Regions from separate parts of the Pseudovibrio sp. Ad13 genome, predicted to be linked through region 2. Evidence: riboswitches for the same ligand, from Rfam matches in the RefSeq annotation. Region 2 holds a riboswitch; each other region holds the start of a gene.
The links. Region 2 has a riboswitch for cobalamin ahead of cobU (bifunctional adenosylcobinamide kinase/adenosylcobinamide-phosphate guanylyltransferase). Riboswitches for the same ligand answer to the same signal wherever they lie in the genome.
Positions count from the first base shown of each region.

Region 1 (5,760 bases), on a different contig from region 2:
TAAAGAAAATCCCGCCAATAAGCCCGGTAATGATGCCAATCGGCATGTCTTCCGGCTTCATCAGCGTCCGTGCAGCAGCATCTGCAAGCAATAGGAAGATCGCCCCAAACAGCGCTGAAACAGGGATCAGGCGTCGATAATCGCCGCCAACAAACAGCCGCACAATATGAGGCACCATAAGCCCCACAAACCCGATCATGCCGGAAAACGCGACCATAACACCCGTAATCAGCGCACCAATCACAAAGGTTTCCAGCCGGAAGGCACCAACGGATATGCCAAGTGTTGTCGCCGTCTCATCGCCAATTGTCATCGCGTTGAAATGCCCTGCGCGAAACCACAGCCAGAGCCCGCACAAAGCAAGCACCACCAACGGGTAGGCGAGATGTGCCCACTGCGCCAGCCCCAATCCGCCCAGCATCCAGTAAACCACAGTATGCGTCGCCCGTGGGTCTGCCAAAAAGATGAGGATATTGGCGCCTGCCATCAGCACAAAGCTCACAGCTACACCCGTCAGCACCAGACGGTCGGCACTGGTAGCGCTTGTAAACTTCGCCACCCCAATCACCAGCAGCGTTGCCCCAAGAGCACCCAGAAACGCCAGCAAAGGTACGGTGAGCATCCCCAAAAACAGCCCCGTATGCAGCAGAGCCAACACCGCCCCAAACGCGCCACCAGCTGAAATGCCGATCAAATGCGGGTCAGCTAGCGGGTTGCGGGTGACGGATTGAAGGCAAGCTCCCACGATGGAAAGCCCGGCCCCCACCATGATCGCCAGCAGCGCACGGGGCAGGCGGATCTCCCAGAGAATGCTCTCCCGCCCCAGCGACCAGCTCGGCTCAACCGTGCCCGGCACCAGTTTGTTGGCAAGAACACCCCATACAGTCTCCATGGAAATGGAAACCGCCCCAACGGAGACCGCAAGGCAGACAGAAAGAACCAGCGCAGCCAATCCCACGCAGCAAATCTGCAGCAAATGATGAGAAGAGCCCTCTTTGGGGGCTACAACAACGCCGGTTCCTTCGCTCATTGTTAGTTACCCCAGAATGCGGTTGCGAGTTTCTTGATCGCCTTGATGTTCCGTGGTCCCGGAGTTGCTTCAGCATATTCCAGCGTCACGAACCGGTCATTCTTCACCGCATCCATATCCGCAAAGGCGGGGTTGTTGAGCATGAACTCACGCTTCTGCGCAGCAGTCACTTCGCCGTAGTTGATAATCACGATCACTTCCGGGTTGGTCTCAACCACAGCCTCCCAGTTCACGCGCACCCAGCTCTTATCCAATGTATCCGTCACGTTGGTGCCGCCAGCAGCCTCAATCAGCGCGGTTGGCATCCCATAACGACCAGCAGTGAACGGAGAATCTTCACCTCCGTCATAAACAAACACACGCAGAGGTGTGTCAGCAGCCTTCAAGCCAGCTTTGAACTGCGCAAGGTCTTCGCGATAAGCCTGCACCAACGCTTCCGCCCGCTCTTCAACATCAAAGATGCGGCCAAGGTTCAAAAGATCATTGTACATGTCATCCATGGAAACCTTTGGCTTCTCGCCAATATGGATGCAGCTCTCGGTCAGCTCATAAACCTTGATCCCGAACGGTGCCAAAGTTTCCGGCGTAACTGGGCCGCCAACCTTCATGCCGTAATTCCATCCGGCAAAAAAAAAGTCTGCATCAGCCCCAATCAACACTTCTTTGCTTGGGTATTTGGGAGCAAGCTCCGGCAATACAGCCACCTGGTCTGTCAATTCAGCATCCAGCGTTTTCCAGCCAGAAATGCCAGTGTAACCCGCCATGTTGTCCTGCAATTCCAACGCTAGCATCATCTCGGTGAGATTGGAATCGTTGGAAATGGCCCGCTGTGGCACACCATCAAATGTGACGGTGCGGTTACAGCTCTTGACGGAAACCTCTGCCAGCGCAGCAGAAGAGGAAAGCAGCGCCACAGCCAGCGCCAAACCAAGTTTTTTCATGAAAAAATACCCTTAAGAATGAAGATCGAATGTCAGAAGAGAGTGTTGTCGGTCCATCAGCTGATCGCGTGTCGTACGCACCTGAAAAGCCTTGGAAACCAAAGCGGGGGAGAGGATTTGCTCCGGCGCCCCAAAGCCAAGCATCTGCCCGTGGTCCAGCAACAGGATCTGGTCACACACCTGCGCCGCCATGTTCAGGTCATGCAAGCTGGTGATGATCGTCAGATTCAGCTCTTCAATAAGCTTGAGGATTTCCAGCTGATGGCGAATGTCGAGATGGTTGGTCGGCTCATCCAAAATGAGCAGCTCCGGCTCCTGCGCCAGTGCCCGCGCCACCATAACCCGCTGTCGTTCCCCGCCAGAAAGCGTGCCAAACAACCGTCCGGCCAGCCCATCCAGCTGCAAAGCGCGGATAGCACGGTCCACCACCTGCCGGTCCCGTTCGCCAGAAGCCGCCAATCCACTGCGATAAGGCGTGCGCCCCAGCTCCACGATCTCACGCACCTTCAGCGCAAAGTCCGTCGGCTGCTCTTGCAGCACCGCCGCCACCCGCTGCGCCGTCACTTTGGCGGAGAGGGACCAGATATCATCGCCGGCAACACAAATCTGCCCGCTCATCGGCTTGTTGAACCGATAGAGCAGCCGCAACAGCGTAGACTTGCCAGCCCCGTTCGCGCCAACCACGCCAAGCACTTGCCCCGCAGCCAGCTCAAAACTCAATGGCTGTAAAACCAACGAACTCTTACGATCAGGCGCCCACGAAACATCGCGAACAGAAACAAAAGCCGCGCTCATGCCAAAACACCCTTGCGCAGCTCAGCCCCAATCGGGCAACTGAAGGTGCCTAAATGATGAGAAACAGGATCCAGCATCGTACCAACCCACCTGAGTGAAACGCTACACATCATCAATGTAACGTTATAACGTTACATTGATTGTCGAATCCTGAGGCAAAAGTCAAGCGCACACGCGCGTCGACTATCAGCGGTTCGCCAAACGATCCGGGATAAAGTTTAAGTCTTGAGGAAACAGGTAACATAAGGCCCTCCGCGCAAAGGCAGGGGCAAACAGAAACCGGATATGTGACAGGCTTTCGCCGATTCAACCATTATGGCCTCCTTCCGGGACGCCCCGCCCGGGTTGAAGTGAAACATAATGGCAGGTCTCCTGACTCGCGGGTCTGTGCTCAGCCAGCCTTCCCGGATCTCTCCAGTGGCATGCTTGGCCTCGCTCTCCGCTTACAGTTGCGGGGGCAGTCACGGAATTAGCGCCTGTTGGCTACACTTCACCGTGTTCCCTTTTAATCCCGAGGCCTTTCGCACCTCAGAAACCATAGGTGCGCATACTGAGTATTGAGCCCCCCAATTGCAAGAGGTTTCGCAAACGAACTCGAAACACTGTTGATAGCAGCCTTACCCACCCACCGTCATCCCGCACTCGATGCGGGATCCAGATCGGCGAGCGTCAGAACCGCTAGCCCTTCACTATCCTGTTCTTGATGACTTCACCGTGCATCCAATGTGTGTCGCTCTGAACGTGATCAGCTCGCACATATTTGGCCATATGTGTTGCCATATCAGTCTCTTGGAAACTCGCAGTGGTTCTGACGACAAAGCCTTCCTGCTTGTTCAGATCCAACTTATTCAACACAGCTTCGACGCTGGTTGGAGTAAACAAACCCCTGTGCAGCACCGGAACAGGGGTAATGCCAAGCTCTGCAAAACGGCCCAATGTCGCATCCCAGCTTTGTGTGACGCCATCAACGATCCAGGCAAAACCCAGAAAGTAAGTGGGTAAGCTGTCATAGATGACGGAGTGCTGTGCGAAGAGATACTCACCAACAATCCGCTCATCTTCAGCAAGGCATGGCGAAACACCTGCCGCAAAAGCTTTCATCCAATCACGGGAAGGGTGATACCCACTGTCAGGACTACGCGCATGGCATCCATTCTGCAGAATAGTTGTGTTCTCACCGTCCATCTTCTCGGTAAAGACAACTTCTGCGGCGCTTGCCAGAGCCGTCGAATCCTTCAGGATCTTGTCATCGCTCATAACACCGGGAGAGCTGGGCAAGTGATAGGTGCGGCCATACTTTTTCATCAATCCCGCAGCTCCTTATCTTCAAAGCTAATAAGGGAACTCTGATTGTAATTCCTATGCTCATTGAGCCAGGACATTGCCCCTTCTTCTTATCGGGAGGTGATTACAAGCTTTAACGAACAACCACAACCACCCACCGTCTTCCCGAACAAGCGCGACTAACTACATCCTTGTCAAAACTACCAGTTTGACAGGGTAATTACCTCATCCCATCCTCATGCATGAAGCGCACAAGCCCTTTGTTATGGGCGGGAGGGTGGTGAATAAAATACTCTTTCGAGGGGAATAAACTCGCCTGTCTGTTTGCAGGTTTCTAGCCTCCCGCCCGCCAAAGGGTTCTCACGCCACCCTCCGTCTTCCCGGACAAGCGCAGCGCAGATCCGGGATCCAGAGCGACACGCTCAGACATAAGCCACGACACAAACACCTCGCTAACCCCGCCATCCACATCCTTGTAAAAACTGTCAGTTTGACAACCGTCGGTTTTCATTCCACATTCACCTGTGAGGCTTCGAAACCTCCTTTAGACAGCGGTAACCGCTCCCGTTAACTAGCGGATTTTTTGTGCCTTTTTTCTAAGGGCGCAGACCCTTTGCTATGAGCGGGAGGGCGGTGAATACAATACCTCTTTCGGGAGGGAATAAACTCGCCTGTCTGTCTACAGGTTTCGAACCTCCCGCTCGCCAGCGGGCCGTCGAAAGCCTTGTTGTCGCGCGGTTGTTCAACACCCTATAGACAGAGGGATTGAGAATGACCGACTCCGCATGCGCCTGTGGCGCCACAAATACTTTCCAAAATGAAATTGACGAAGTCATCGTCGCTGTTTCGGATTTGCAGAACCTCTCGTATATTCAGCACCTTGTGCTGACAGAGAGAATGCAGCACTCCAGTGAGCGCGATGCCCTGTTCACTTTGCATCACGCCTTCCACGATCGCCTCGAAGCGCTGGGAAAAAGCTGCGGAATGTTAGAGCGAGTCGCTCATCCGCAGCCAATAAACACAAAAACTCCGCTTCCTGATTAAGCCGTATGACGCTTTGCTCGCAGGCACCCTCCCGAAAACCCCATCGGTTTTCGATCAGGGAGATGCACAGGAGCAAAGAAAAAAGCCAGCCTCGTAAAAAAGGACTGGCTTAGAAAATGGCTTAATCGTGCAGCGCGCTCTACGTGATCGGTACCCCTGACCACGCAGAGCTCGTTCAACAGCACTGTGATGGGTAAATGGCACAAACCCGTGCCACTTGCCTCCGGTACCAATGGCGAAACGCAAATCCACCCCGCATCCTCGCCAATCGGTGCCCTGCTGGTCTGCGGCTATACCACCCGCCGCAGGTCAGCGCCTCCTTAAAAATACCAGTGCCAACAGCAGCGCGTCTACCCCATGAAAAATCAGGGGTAGTATTCCTTCTACCGCCCCACCCACTGGATCCCGCATCAAGTGCGGGACGACGGCATTGAAGCAACCGCAACAACCTCACCAATACATTATAGTTACATCAGATAATCAAAACGCAGATCTCAACGTCTCTTTTGCTCGGACTGGGTACGTGGGCTCTATGAGGCATTCACAGAGGTAAGGCGTGATTTCGATAAACTGAGCTAAGTAGTAATGGCCAGTTAATTTACTTCCCCAATAACGTGTGATATCCGCCGGTATATTACCTATGGGGAAGTGTTATGAAAAAGCAAT
Region 1 is NZ_LMCC01000002.1:461,100-466,859, forward strand. It holds gene PsAD13_RS02945 (iron ABC transporter permease) at 1-1,030, opposite strand, end outside; gene PsAD13_RS02950 (ABC transporter substrate-binding protein) at 1,033-1,971, opposite strand; gene PsAD13_RS02955 (ABC transporter ATP-binding protein) at 1,984-2,766, opposite strand; cobalamin riboswitch at 3,111-3,321, opposite strand; gene PsAD13_RS02960 (RNA ligase family protein) at 3,445-4,071, opposite strand; gene PsAD13_RS27740 (hypothetical protein) at 4,385-4,561, opposite strand; gene PsAD13_RS02965 (hypothetical protein) at 4,822-5,094, shown strand; gene PsAD13_RS02970 (hypothetical protein) at 5,748-5,760, shown strand, end outside.
Region 1: linked by a shared signal. The riboswitch ahead of PsAD13_RS02955 (ABC transporter ATP-binding protein) and the one ahead of cobU (bifunctional adenosylcobinamide kinase/adenosylcobinamide-phosphate guanylyltransferase) in region 2 are both predicted to bind cobalamin.

Region 2 (5,760 bases):
TCAAAGGCACAATCCAGTGGATCAAACTCCACCAGATTCAAATCCTCAGAAAGTGCGCGTAACAAGCTGTTCTCATGAGGCTTTTCACCACGCGGCACGCGCAGCAAAGCCACCAGTAACTCGGCCCGTTGCTCTCCTGTTGGCGACTGCCCCAGAATGTGCAGCCCATCGCGGATTTGCAGCTCTTTCAAATCACATAAATGAGCATCCAGTCGCGCCAGACGGGTGTCTTCATCCATCTCGGATGTCAGGCCGATGTCTTTGTCCATGCCTTCACGCGCAGCAACGCCAAGTATCTCTTTTCCAAGCGCTTTCAGGCGGCGATGGTCCACCCCTGCTGCGATGTAATACTCATCCAGCAATGCTTCCAGCTCCAGCGCAGAACCGTGGCTCTCAGCGCGGGCCAGCGGAGGGGTAAGATGATCGATGATCACCGAGGATAACCGCCGTTTTGCCTGCGATCCCTCTCCGGGGTCGTTGACGATGAAAGGATAGATATTTGGTACAGGTCCAATTACGGCTTCCGGATAGCAAGCCTCTGATAAGGCTAATGCTTTTCCGGGGAGCCATTCCAGATTTCCGTGTTTGCCAAAGTGAATAAGTGCGTCCGCCTCAAAGCTGTCGCGCAGCCACATGTACCAGGCAAGGTAATGATGCGGCGGAACAAGCGCCGGATCGTGATAAGTCTCTTTAGGATCAATGTTATAGCCGCGTGCGGGCTGAATGCCGACGGTCACATTGCCGTAAGTCTTCAGCGCCAGCTGGAAAGAGCCGTCAACAATATGCGGATCGTCCTCCGGCGCACCCCAACGTTCCTCAATCCCCTCCCGCACAGCCAAAGGCAGCTGAGAAAACAACTGCTTATAACGAGCAAGCGCAAACACTTCCCCGCCTTTGCGTTGGTTTGCGTTGCTAAGTGAATTGGTAGGACCAGCCAGCAGGTCCTCTATCAACGCCTCGGAAGCTTCCGGCGCATCCTCAGCAACTCCATAACCTGCTGTTTTCATGGCACAAAGCAGGTGTGTGCAAGAGGCAGGCGTGTCCAGCCCAACCCCGTTTGCTATACGCCCATCCTTGTTGGGATAGTTTGCGAGCACTATGCCGACTTTGCGTTGATTTGCGTTTTTGTGTTTCAGCTGCGCCCAATTGGCCGCCAGCGCCGCCACAAACTCAATCCGGTCCGGTTTTGGTACAAAGCGAACAAGCGAACATTGGGTCCTGACATCACGCCCACCTTCTTCCTTAAACGAGATCGCCCGCGTCAAAAGACGACCATCAATTTCAGGAAGCACTACATGCATGGCAAGGTCGCGCGGGGATAAGCCCTGATCGCTCTCCGCCCAGCCTTCTTCCGAGGAAGATGACAAAACGATCTGCAGAACACATGCACCTGGATTGTCCAACACCGTGCCGGAATGAACAGCACCTGCACTCGACAAAGCAAAGGCTGTGGCATTCAAAACCACGTCCGGCGGGCACTGCTCAAACACACTGGAAACAACACCAGCGCATTCCGCAGTTTTCAGGCTCGCCACATAAAGCACCAGCGGGTTTATCCCCTGTGCCTCAAGCTCGTGGCACAAGGCCTGCACTGGCTCGATTGCACCGCTCTGGTACAGCGCCCGATAAAACACAATGGCCGCAACCGGACGGGCTGGATCTTTCCAGCTCGCCCGCACATCATCTAAGGAAGGAAGCGAATGCCCTTGCAGCACCAGCCCGGCCCGCGGCAACGCCATTGGCTCCGATGGTGTCTCAACAGGCAACTCGGCACTCTGCGCGGCATAAAGCAAAGCGTTAGAAAGGTTCTCCGCTCCGCCCTCAATCAGGTATCGCCACAACATGTGCGCGCTCTCAAACGGCACAGTGGAACGCTTCGCCAGCTCTTCGTCCCACTTGTCATCACCGGGCAGCAGAACCAGCTTCACCCCGTCAGCGCGGGCAGCTGCTTCCAACCGCTCAACGCCGTAACGCCAGTATTCAACACCGCCCAAAAGGCGCACCACAACAAGCTTGGAAGCCTGAATGGTCTGCTCAACATAAAGATCAACGGAGTACGGATGCGACAGCGCCAGAAAACTGGCAAGCCGAAGAGAGTAGCCCTCATGCTGGGCATGCGCCGCCGCAAGCCCGGCAAGCTCTGTGTCTGCTGCGCTTAAAAACACAACATCCGCAGGCGCCTGCTCAAGGTCGACGGCCTCTTCACCATCATCCAATCGGCGTGATTGCCCGACAAGTACGTGCATCAGGCCTGAACCAACTCAAATTCACTCAGCGCAGCCTGCACACTGTGTTTGTCCAGCCCCGCAAGACCGATCACAACAAGTTTGGAGTGGCTTTCACTGCCAGCCGCAAACCAGGCCTCCACACGCGGCCCAACCGCCTGCACCAGCACCGGCGCGGCCTTGCCCTCAACCACCACACTGCCCTTAATGCGCAACACACCAGAAACCTTCATGGCCGCTTCCACCTGAGCCTTCACCTCATCAATTGAGGCAAACCGGCGGGTTGGCAGTACAAAACTCTCAAAATCATCATGAGAATGATCGTGATGATGGTGGTCGTGGTCGTGGTCGTGGTCGTGGTCGTGGTCGTGGTCGTGGTCGTGAGCATGCTGCGCTTCATGGTGAGACAGACGCAAGTCCATATCGTCTTCCGCACCGGCATCACGCCCAAGCAGAACATCCAGCGCCAGCTCGCCATGAGAGGCAGCCACAATCTCAACTCCATCACGCACACGGCCACGGATCGTCTGCTTCACCGCCGCCAGCTCTGCCTCGCTCAAAAGGTCCGCTTTGGAAAGCACAACAAGGTCAGCACAGGTCAGCTGATCCGCAAACAGCTCTTCCACCGGGCTTTCATGGTCCAGCGCATCATCCGCTGCCCGCTGCGCAGCAACGGCCTCTTCATCGCAGGCCACTTTGCCAGCGGCAACAGCCGGTGCATCCACCACGGTCACCACACTGTCAACGGTCACGCGCGGCTTGACAGAAGGCCAGTTGAACGCACGCACCAACGGCTGTGGCAGAGCAAGGCCAGAGGTTTCAATCACAACCACATCCGGCACCTGCTCGCGCTCCAGAAGCATCTCCATGGTCGGCAGAAAATCATCAGCTACCGTGCAGCAAATGCAGCCGTTGGCCAGCTCCACCACTTCATCAGCAGAACAGTCCGGGTCAGCACAGCCATTCACCAGTGAGCCATCAAAGCCCATCTCGCCGAACTCATTGACGATCAGCGCGATGCGCTTGTTTTGTGCCTTCATCAGCAGGTTACGCACCAGCGTTGTTTTTCCGGCACCCAGAAAACCAGTGATAATGACAGCAGGGATTTTTTTAGAAGGCGCAGCAAAAGAAACAGTCATAGGGAAATCTCCGGAAAAACAGCAGGCTTCAGCTGCAAAGGCTGTCCAGCAGCCACAAACATCACAAAATGGCAAAGGTCGGCGATACGCTGGTTCAGGCGGCCAGCTTCATCTCGAAAGGCGCGGGCCATGGCGTTTTCAGGCACAATGCCCATGCCCACTTCATTGCCAACAAACACAACGGGGCATGGCAAAGAGCTAAGAACCGCCTCAAGCCGCTCAAGCTCCACGGTCCAGTCCCGCGCCCCGTGCATAAGGTTGGAAAGCCAAAGTGTCAGACAATCAACGAGGATCGCACGATCGCTGCTGGCATGCGTTTCCAGCACGCGCACAAGCTCCAGCGGCTCCTCAACGGTGTCCCAAAGATCGCCCCGCTGCATCTTATGATGCGCGATGCGCTCCTCCATTTCACCGTCAAAGGCCTGTCCTGTCGCGATATAAGTCGGGCGCCGCCCGCTGCTTATAACCAGCTTTTCCGCATATGCGCTTTTCCCGGAACGAGCTCCACCCGTAACCAAGCAATGGCGAACACGAAGGTCGCCTCTCTGTTCAGCCATCTGGGTTAGCTGGTCCCAGAGAAACGAAAAAATGCGCGCAAAGAAGCCGGGGCTTCAATCAAAGAATATGAAAGTACAGCAACTGTCTCGCACGGAGACAGGAAAATATGCGTCATGAGCACCTCTCGCCGTCCACCCGACAGCAGTCCTATGTCAAATCATATCTCCAGCCGGTCTCCTGGCTTGCGGCTCAACCGACCATAGCCCCTTCCCAGCCCTTAAAAGGCCAGTGGGATTTTCGCTAAGGTCTCACCGCTCACAGTTGCGGGGGCAGCTGCGGCTTGTCTCCATAATATATGGAACCGCATTCCCGTTTAATCTTGTCATTCCAAAGCCTGAGCCGGAACAAAAAGAAACTGGAGTTCTGGCCTTAAGTGTGGGACGCAATCAGCTCTCCTGTCAATTGTCTTTGTGAGGATTCCAACATCACCGGAAAATCAAACCCGCAAAATCCGCGGTTTTTGGAGATTTCTGGCTAACCCCCTTGGATATCTCAATAAAAAAATAGAGAAACTGTCCACAAATCGAAAAATACGCAAAAAACGACTTGGCAAACACAACATGCCTCTGTAAAAGCCTCCTCACGCAAACGGCGAGGCAAACTCGCAAGGGTGTCATGATCCCCGGTAGCTCAGTGGTAGAGCAAGCGGCTGTTAACCGCTTGGTCGCTGGTTCGAATCCGGCCCGGGGAGCCATCCTTTTTCGTTTGCAGCCATACGGCAAGATCATCGTGATCCCCGGTAGCTCAGTGGTAGAGCAAGCGGCTGTTAACCGCTTGGTCGCTGGTTCGAATCCGGCCCGGGGAGCCACTTCTTTATCGATCGCCGCCAATGGCAGCCATAGTATGATCCCCGGTAGCTCAGTGGTAGAGCAAGCGGCTGTTAACCGCTTGGTCGCTGGTTCGAATCCGGCCCGGGGAGCCATACTTCTCTTTATATCCTCCCCTTCTTCTTAAATAGCTTATCTCTTCACAAAGCACGTGCGTGCGCGTCTATCCAGAAAACAAGAAAAATGATGGGTAGAAAACCATGTTCACGCGAAGCGAAGGTGCAGCACTATCAAGTGCCGCTGGCCGAAGACATAAAGTCCATTTGGGTAGAACTCTCTTCCGCACAAAAGCGGAGGCGTTCCATTTTGCGTTAAAACTCACCCTGATCCTGCACATGGCCACCCACTGACGCAGCATTGGCTCCTTAAATTTTCAGGGAGTTCATAAGTTGGGAGAGCTGTGCATATCAGCCACGAGCCCCAATACCGTCCGACAGCCCTTGGCACCCACAAAAAATTGGCCGAAATGAAGCCCTGTTCTTTCAAAAGCTTAGCTCATGCGGAAAAATACTAGATTTTTTTGCCATATGTACAAACTGCGATCTACATCACAGATCTATCCAAATCCTATAGCAAATCAACACAATGAAAATTTTACATAATAGCATTTAAATAACCTGAAAGTATAAATACGCGAAACATAATTTATATACAATTATTATGGCATAGATACTCTAAGTAAATGCGTATACCTCTAATATATCTAGTGCATATTATCATACTCACTACTAAGTGATGACTAGTGAAGTGCACATAATAAGGCGCCCCCTCTGGGAAAGTTGCTGCGTAAAAGTCAGGGAGCCATAAATGAGTAGTCTGTTGCCATCCTGCGGTCTGCCGCAAACCTTCAAGTTGCACCTCACAAGATCAGGTTTTCTTGCCGCCTGCATCGCTGCGCCACTCGCTATGGCAGAGCCTTCGCGCGCAGAAACGCCCCCAGCCTCCGCGCCAGCCACAACATCCGGCCCTCAGCTCATCGAAAAATCCGACAATGGCAACACCTACGCCATG
Region 2 is NZ_LMCC01000015.1:230,856-236,615, forward strand. It holds gene cobN (cobaltochelatase subunit CobN) at 1-2,246, opposite strand, end outside; gene cobW (cobalamin biosynthesis protein CobW) at 2,246-3,364, opposite strand; gene cobU (bifunctional adenosylcobinamide kinase/adenosylcobinamide-phosphate guanylyltransferase) at 3,361-3,921, opposite strand; cobalamin riboswitch at 4,072-4,281, opposite strand; tRNA gene PsAD13_RS18300 (tRNA-Asn) at 4,542-4,616, shown strand; tRNA gene PsAD13_RS18305 (tRNA-Asn) at 4,656-4,730, shown strand; tRNA gene PsAD13_RS18310 (tRNA-Asn) at 4,770-4,844, shown strand; gene PsAD13_RS18315 (hypothetical protein) at 5,557-5,760, shown strand, end outside.

Region 3 (5,760 bases), on a different contig from region 2:
TTTGGTTGGCGATGGGGCTTTATGGAGTGACGCGCTGGCTGGCGCAGACAATGAAGTGAGACCACCTGAAGCTGGCGACAGTTTTGGTAGCTTTGCTGATTACTCTGAGAGTGTACGTGCTCATCTATCATTACGCGGGCCAAAGGCTGTTGGCGCAACGTATAGAGAGTTCGCTTTTCAGCCTCTGAAAGAGTTGGTGGGGTTCTTGAAAGAACATCACTTTCAGATTTGGGTTTTAAGCTTTGGAGACCATGAAGTAGATCGCACTATGGCAGAGTTGAACTACGGGCTTCCGAGATTTCGGGTTATCGAGGTTGCTCCCCACGCAGCGCCGGTGTCTTCAACAGATCTTGCCCGAATTATCTGGGAGAGGATAGGAACAGCACCCCAGATTTTTCTTGGACGATCTCACAGTGATCTTGGCTTGCTGAAGCTTGCTGGAAAAGGTGAGGGGGTGCTTAAAATCCAAATTTCTGCCAGCCAAAATGCTTCCACTCAGACACCGGATTCAACTCCTGATGATTCTGGAGAGCAGCAGAACTCCTGGAGCTTTGTGGTTTCTCCTGAGGAGCATTGGCTAAGGAAATATTCGTGGCAGGCACCTTCGGAGAGAACTTATAGCAAGAACTAATAGAAAATACTGAGACTTTCGTTGCAAGCTGCCCGAGATATATTTGATCTATTCTAGTTTTAATCGATTGAAAATCTGAGTGCTTTTGTAATGTTGAATAATATCCGATGTTTCTGAGGTAATTTTATTTATTTTGATGAAGATCAATGAAGAGATGGGGCACTCTGATATTTCTAAATACAGCTTCGGCTGGCACTCGGATGGGGGAGTGTCAACTTTCTTAAAGGCGTGTACCAACGGGTACACGCCTCTTTTTTTGCCTGCAGCTCTGGCGGGTTACGAAGGCTGTTGCATACCTCTGATTGTTGCTTATCCCAACTGCCTCTTATTTCTAGTTGTGTCTTCTCTTGTAATTTAGGATATTCCCGCTGTTGGGTTCTGTAGAAGCCAAGCTTCTTGGATGAAAAGGGAATGCGGTAGGGATGACCAAAGATGGGCCCGAACCGCAGCTGCCCCCGCAACTGTTACGTGGTGCGTTCTTCATAAAAGCCACTGGAGATGATCTCTGGGAAGGCGGAGGACGCAAAAGCCATAAGCCAGGAAACCTGCCCGACACGACATAAACTCATGACCGCACGGAGGGTGCGAAGAGGAGCATATTAAATGCATATTGAACCGGGTTACGTTTCCGCCGCCAAGGTTATTGCTGCCAATGCGGGTGCCGTTGGCGTTATTGTCTGGGGCTGCAAAGAGCAGATTTCAGAATTCCAGAAAGAGCCATTCACACCACTGAAAACGCTATTGGCTGCGGTTTTCTTCTCCATTTTCATGCAGAGCTTCCATATGTCTGTTGGAGCATCAGAACTTCACTTTGTTGGTGCAATGGCGATGTATCTAACGCTCGGGTTTACCCCTGTTCTGCTTGGGTTTGCCATTGGCTTGCTGTTTCAGGCGCTCGCTTTTGATCCGCAGGACATGTACCACCTTGGCGTCAACAGCTTGTCTTTGATGTTGCCGCTGATTGCTGTTCATTACCTGAGTGGCCGTGAGCTGTTTTCCAAAGAACTGACCAAGCGTGTGAACTTTGCGCAGATTCTGAAGTTGGATGCGATGTATTATGCTGGTGTGACTGGCATGGTTGGCTTCTGGTTGATGATTGGGGACGTTGCTACGCCGTTTACGGCATGGGCGCAGTTTGCTCTGTCTTATCTGGTAATTGTTGCTTGTGAGCCATTGGTCACCTTTATTGCAGTGAAGGGGCTCAAGGCCGTTGAAGACAATGCGATTGTTCGGAACCTGACAGTGGTTCCGCAGCTGAAGCTGGCGTAAATTTTTACGAGCCTGTTTGTTATTGGGGCAGCAGAGTAAACCTGCTGCCCTTTTTCTTGCGTGGAAGTGACCAGGTGTTGTCGTGAAATTCTCCGTTTGAAGAGAAAAAGCGACGGATTTGATCATCGCTGAAGTGTTATGGATTGCCCCTTGGCGCTGCTTCCACTATGAGTGCTCTCCAGAGATTTCATTGTTTACACAGATCAGGAGATGCAGGCAGTCCATGGCGCGCCAGTTCATCTATCACATGCACGGGGTCTCCAAGGCCTACGGTGCAAAAAAAGTACTCGACAATATTCACCTGTCTTTCTACCCGGATGCGAAAATCGGTATCCTTGGTCCAAACGGTGCAGGTAAGTCTACTCTTTTGAAGATCATGGCTGGTCTTGATAAAGAGTACACCGGTGAAGCATGGGCTGCAGAAGGTGCCAAAGTTGGCTACCTGCCGCAGGAACCAAAGCTGAATGAGGACAAGACTGTCCTTGAAAACGTGATGGAAGGCGTTGCGCACAAGCAGGCTCTTCTGGATCGTTATAACGAACTGATGATGAACTACTCAGATGAGACAGCCGATGAAGGCGCTCAGCTGCAGGACATCATTGATGCGCAGGATCTGTGGAATCTGGAAAGCCAGGTTGAGATGGCAATGGAAGCGCTTCGCTGCCCTCCATCCGACTCTCCTGTAAATAACCTTTCTGGTGGTGAGCGTCGCCGTATCGCGTTGTGTCAGCTGCTCTTGTCCGAGCCTGACCTGATGCTGCTTGACGAACCAACCAACCACCTTGACGCTGAGACCGTGCACTGGTTGGAACGCCATCTGCGTGAGTTCAAGGGTTCCGTTCTGATCATTACCCACGATCGCTACTTCCTTGACAACGTGACTGGCTGGATTCTGGAGCTCGACCGCGGTCAGGGCATTCCTTATGAAGGCAACTACTCCACTTACCTTGGTCAGAAAACCAAGCGTATGGAGCAGGAAGGCCGTGAGAACATGGCTCGTTCCCGCGCTATCAAGCGTGAACAGGAATGGATGGGCATGACGCCGAAGGGCCGTCAGACCAAGTCAAAAGCCCGTATCAATGCTTATGATGCGCTGTTGACTGCTCAAGAAGAGCGTATGCCTTCTATTGAGCAAATTCTGATCCCTGTTGGTGAGCGTCTGGGTAACAATGTTATCGACGTTCAAGGCGTTTCCAAAGGCTTTGGCGATCGTTTGTTGATTGATGATCTGACCTTCAAACTGCCACGTGGCGGTATTGTTGGTATCATCGGTCCAAACGGTGCTGGTAAGTCAACACTCTTCAAGATGTTGTCCGGTCAGGAAAAACCAGACAGCGGTGAAGTGGTTGTGAGTGACCGCGTTCACCTTGGTTATGTGGATCAGTCCCGTGATAAGCTGGATGACAGCAAGACCGTTTGGGAAGAAATTTCCGAAGGTGCTGAAGTGATCTACCTTGATAAGAAAGAGATCAACTCACGCGCTTACTGCTCCTCCTTCAACTTCAAGGGTGCTGGACAGCAGGCGAAAGTTGGTGACCTTTCCGGTGGTCAGCGTAACCGCGTGCATCTTGCTAAGGTTTTGAAGTCAGGCGCAAACGTTCTTCTGCTCGATGAGCCGACCAACGATCTTGACACCGAAACACTTGCAGCTCTGGAAGATGCACTTGAGAACTATGCTGGTTGTGCCGTGGTTATCTCGCACGATCGTATGTTCCTTGACCGTCTTGCAACGCACATGCTGGCCTTTGAAGGTGATAGCCACGTTGAGTGGTTTGAAGGTAACTTTGAAGACTACGAAAAAGACAAGGTTCGCCGCCTGGGTGCACACGCTGCAGACCCAAGCCGCATCAAGTACAAGCCACTTACTCGCTAAGTCTAGTTTGCTTGAAAGAATTAAGGCCCGCACTTTGCGGGCCTTTTTTGTTGTTTTACTAGATGGTTAGCAGCTCGAAGACAGGTTCACGCCGCAAAGCTTCTGTCTGCGCAGCACCTCCATCGCGGTCGCTTCGAATTTCGTTGCGATAGCTGGCAAAGTCCCAATGGTGTGGAGCAACGTCTGACGCTGGTCGTTCACCAGGTTGGATACCTGCATGAGAGAGTTTCTGCTCGATGGTTTCGACAAAGGATTTATCATTCTTCAAATCTTGCGCCGTGTACTGGGAATCTTCAGCACTTGGGCGCAGGTAAAGAGTAAATTGAGCACCGACTTGTACGCGTGAGCCTTCTGTCACGCGTGTCATGTCGGTTACTTTCCATTTATCGACCGGAGAGTCTTCCGAAAAGAGAAGTGTGTTAATGGCATCAAAGGCTTGTGGTACCTGACTAGGCTCGATGCTTAAATGAATTTTGTCACCCGCAAACTCACCTTTTGCGTTCGGATCAATGCGCTTGGTGTGGATGAAGCTGTCCTGGCTCTCAATATTGAGCGTTCGCCAACCACTGTTCTCTGACCCCCAGCCACTGTTCTTTGCTGCTTCGAAGTTTGGTGGGTTTGCTGCAGGGCGGAATACTGGTGCCGGCAGGTCTTTCACTTGTTGCGCAATCGCGTCCTGCTTACCAGCCAAACCTCCTGGTTTGTTGGCTTGGTGGTTGGTAGCAGCCTGTTGCTGAGGTTGGTTGAGCTGCAATGGTGGGACTTGCAGTTTAAGAGACAGTCCGAACTTTGGCATGAGATCCTCTCCTCGCTTGAAAACTTGAAGGCCGCGTCATCAGACAGGGCTGTCTGGTCCCTGTATTGCTGCAACCTTTGAGGGAGAAAATAGGGAATGTGCAGCGTGCATTACGTGCTGCTCGGCACTGATCACGAAATTGTTTTGGATCGGCGTTTGGGAAACCACTATTTGGTTTTAGGTGGGGTTTTGCTTCTGAGTGGCGGAGCAGGGCCTGCCCCGCCGTTCGCTGATAGCTTAGGATCAGTTACCAAGCGCCTTTGCCATGGTTGCTGCCCATTCATCAGTGCCTGTATCTGAACCGTATTGAGTGGGATATTGCCACCCCATCACGCCGGCAAAGTCAGGTTCTTTTGCGAGTAGAGGTGTGATGAGGTTGTCTACGATCTCATCAGCGGGCAGGTAGCCGTTTACTGCGGCTGAGCCGACGACATTTTGCAGCGTGGTCGGTTTGCCGAGAATAAGCTTGGAGATTGGAACACCGGTTGATGCGATTCCGATAATGCTGGAAGGAAACGTACTTCCGCCAACCGGCTCAGTACCCGCGACTTTTCCTGTCTCCTCTTCAGCTGTTTCACCGACATACCACTGATTGTTGTAGTACTGGATGTTGTAAAGATCGACTGTGTCTCCAGCATTCTTGGCTACATCAACGTACACTTGTAAGTACCCGGCTCCGCCATAAAAGTATGGTGCTTGCGGTGCATGTGTTACGAAGTTCTGGTCTTCAGGAAGTTTTGATTTTAACGCCTTCGATAGATCAGCCAGAAAAGTTGGGGCGTCATATCCAGAGTAGTTGGTATCCTCCCAATCGATATCAACACCATCAAGGCCATGGTCGATTACCATCTTAGTTAGCTGTTGTGCTGTGTTGTCGAGGTTGTTTGAAAGGGCGGCCCAGGCAGCAGTTGTAAAGACTTCGCCACCGATTGAAATCAAGACACGTTTGCCAGCTTTTTTCAGATTACTGATCAAATCCGGTGCATTGAACATGGCTTGAAGTTCTGTGCTTGGGGAGAGATTTCCGGCTTCATCGCTCACGACAAAGCAAAGAATGACTGTTGTATAATCGCTTTGCGCCATCTCAGCGATGAGCTGCGTATTCGTGCTGAGAGCGTAGCCGACAATTTCTTTATTTGGCATCTGATTTCCTTTTTTCTCTTGTGCTCAATGAGCTCGCGTTTAGCTGAC
Region 3 is NZ_LMCC01000018.1:141,833-147,592, reverse strand. It holds gene PsAD13_RS22240 (hypothetical protein) at 1-631, shown strand, start outside; cobalamin riboswitch at 988-1,199, shown strand; gene PsAD13_RS22235 (energy-coupling factor ABC transporter permease) at 1,235-1,900, shown strand; gene ettA (energy-dependent translational throttle protein EttA) at 2,124-3,773, shown strand; gene PsAD13_RS22225 (hypothetical protein) at 3,832-4,569, opposite strand; gene PsAD13_RS22220 (glycoside hydrolase family 18 protein) at 4,813-5,712, opposite strand.
Region 3: linked by a shared signal. The riboswitch ahead of PsAD13_RS22235 (energy-coupling factor ABC transporter permease) and the one ahead of cobU (bifunctional adenosylcobinamide kinase/adenosylcobinamide-phosphate guanylyltransferase) in region 2 are both predicted to bind cobalamin.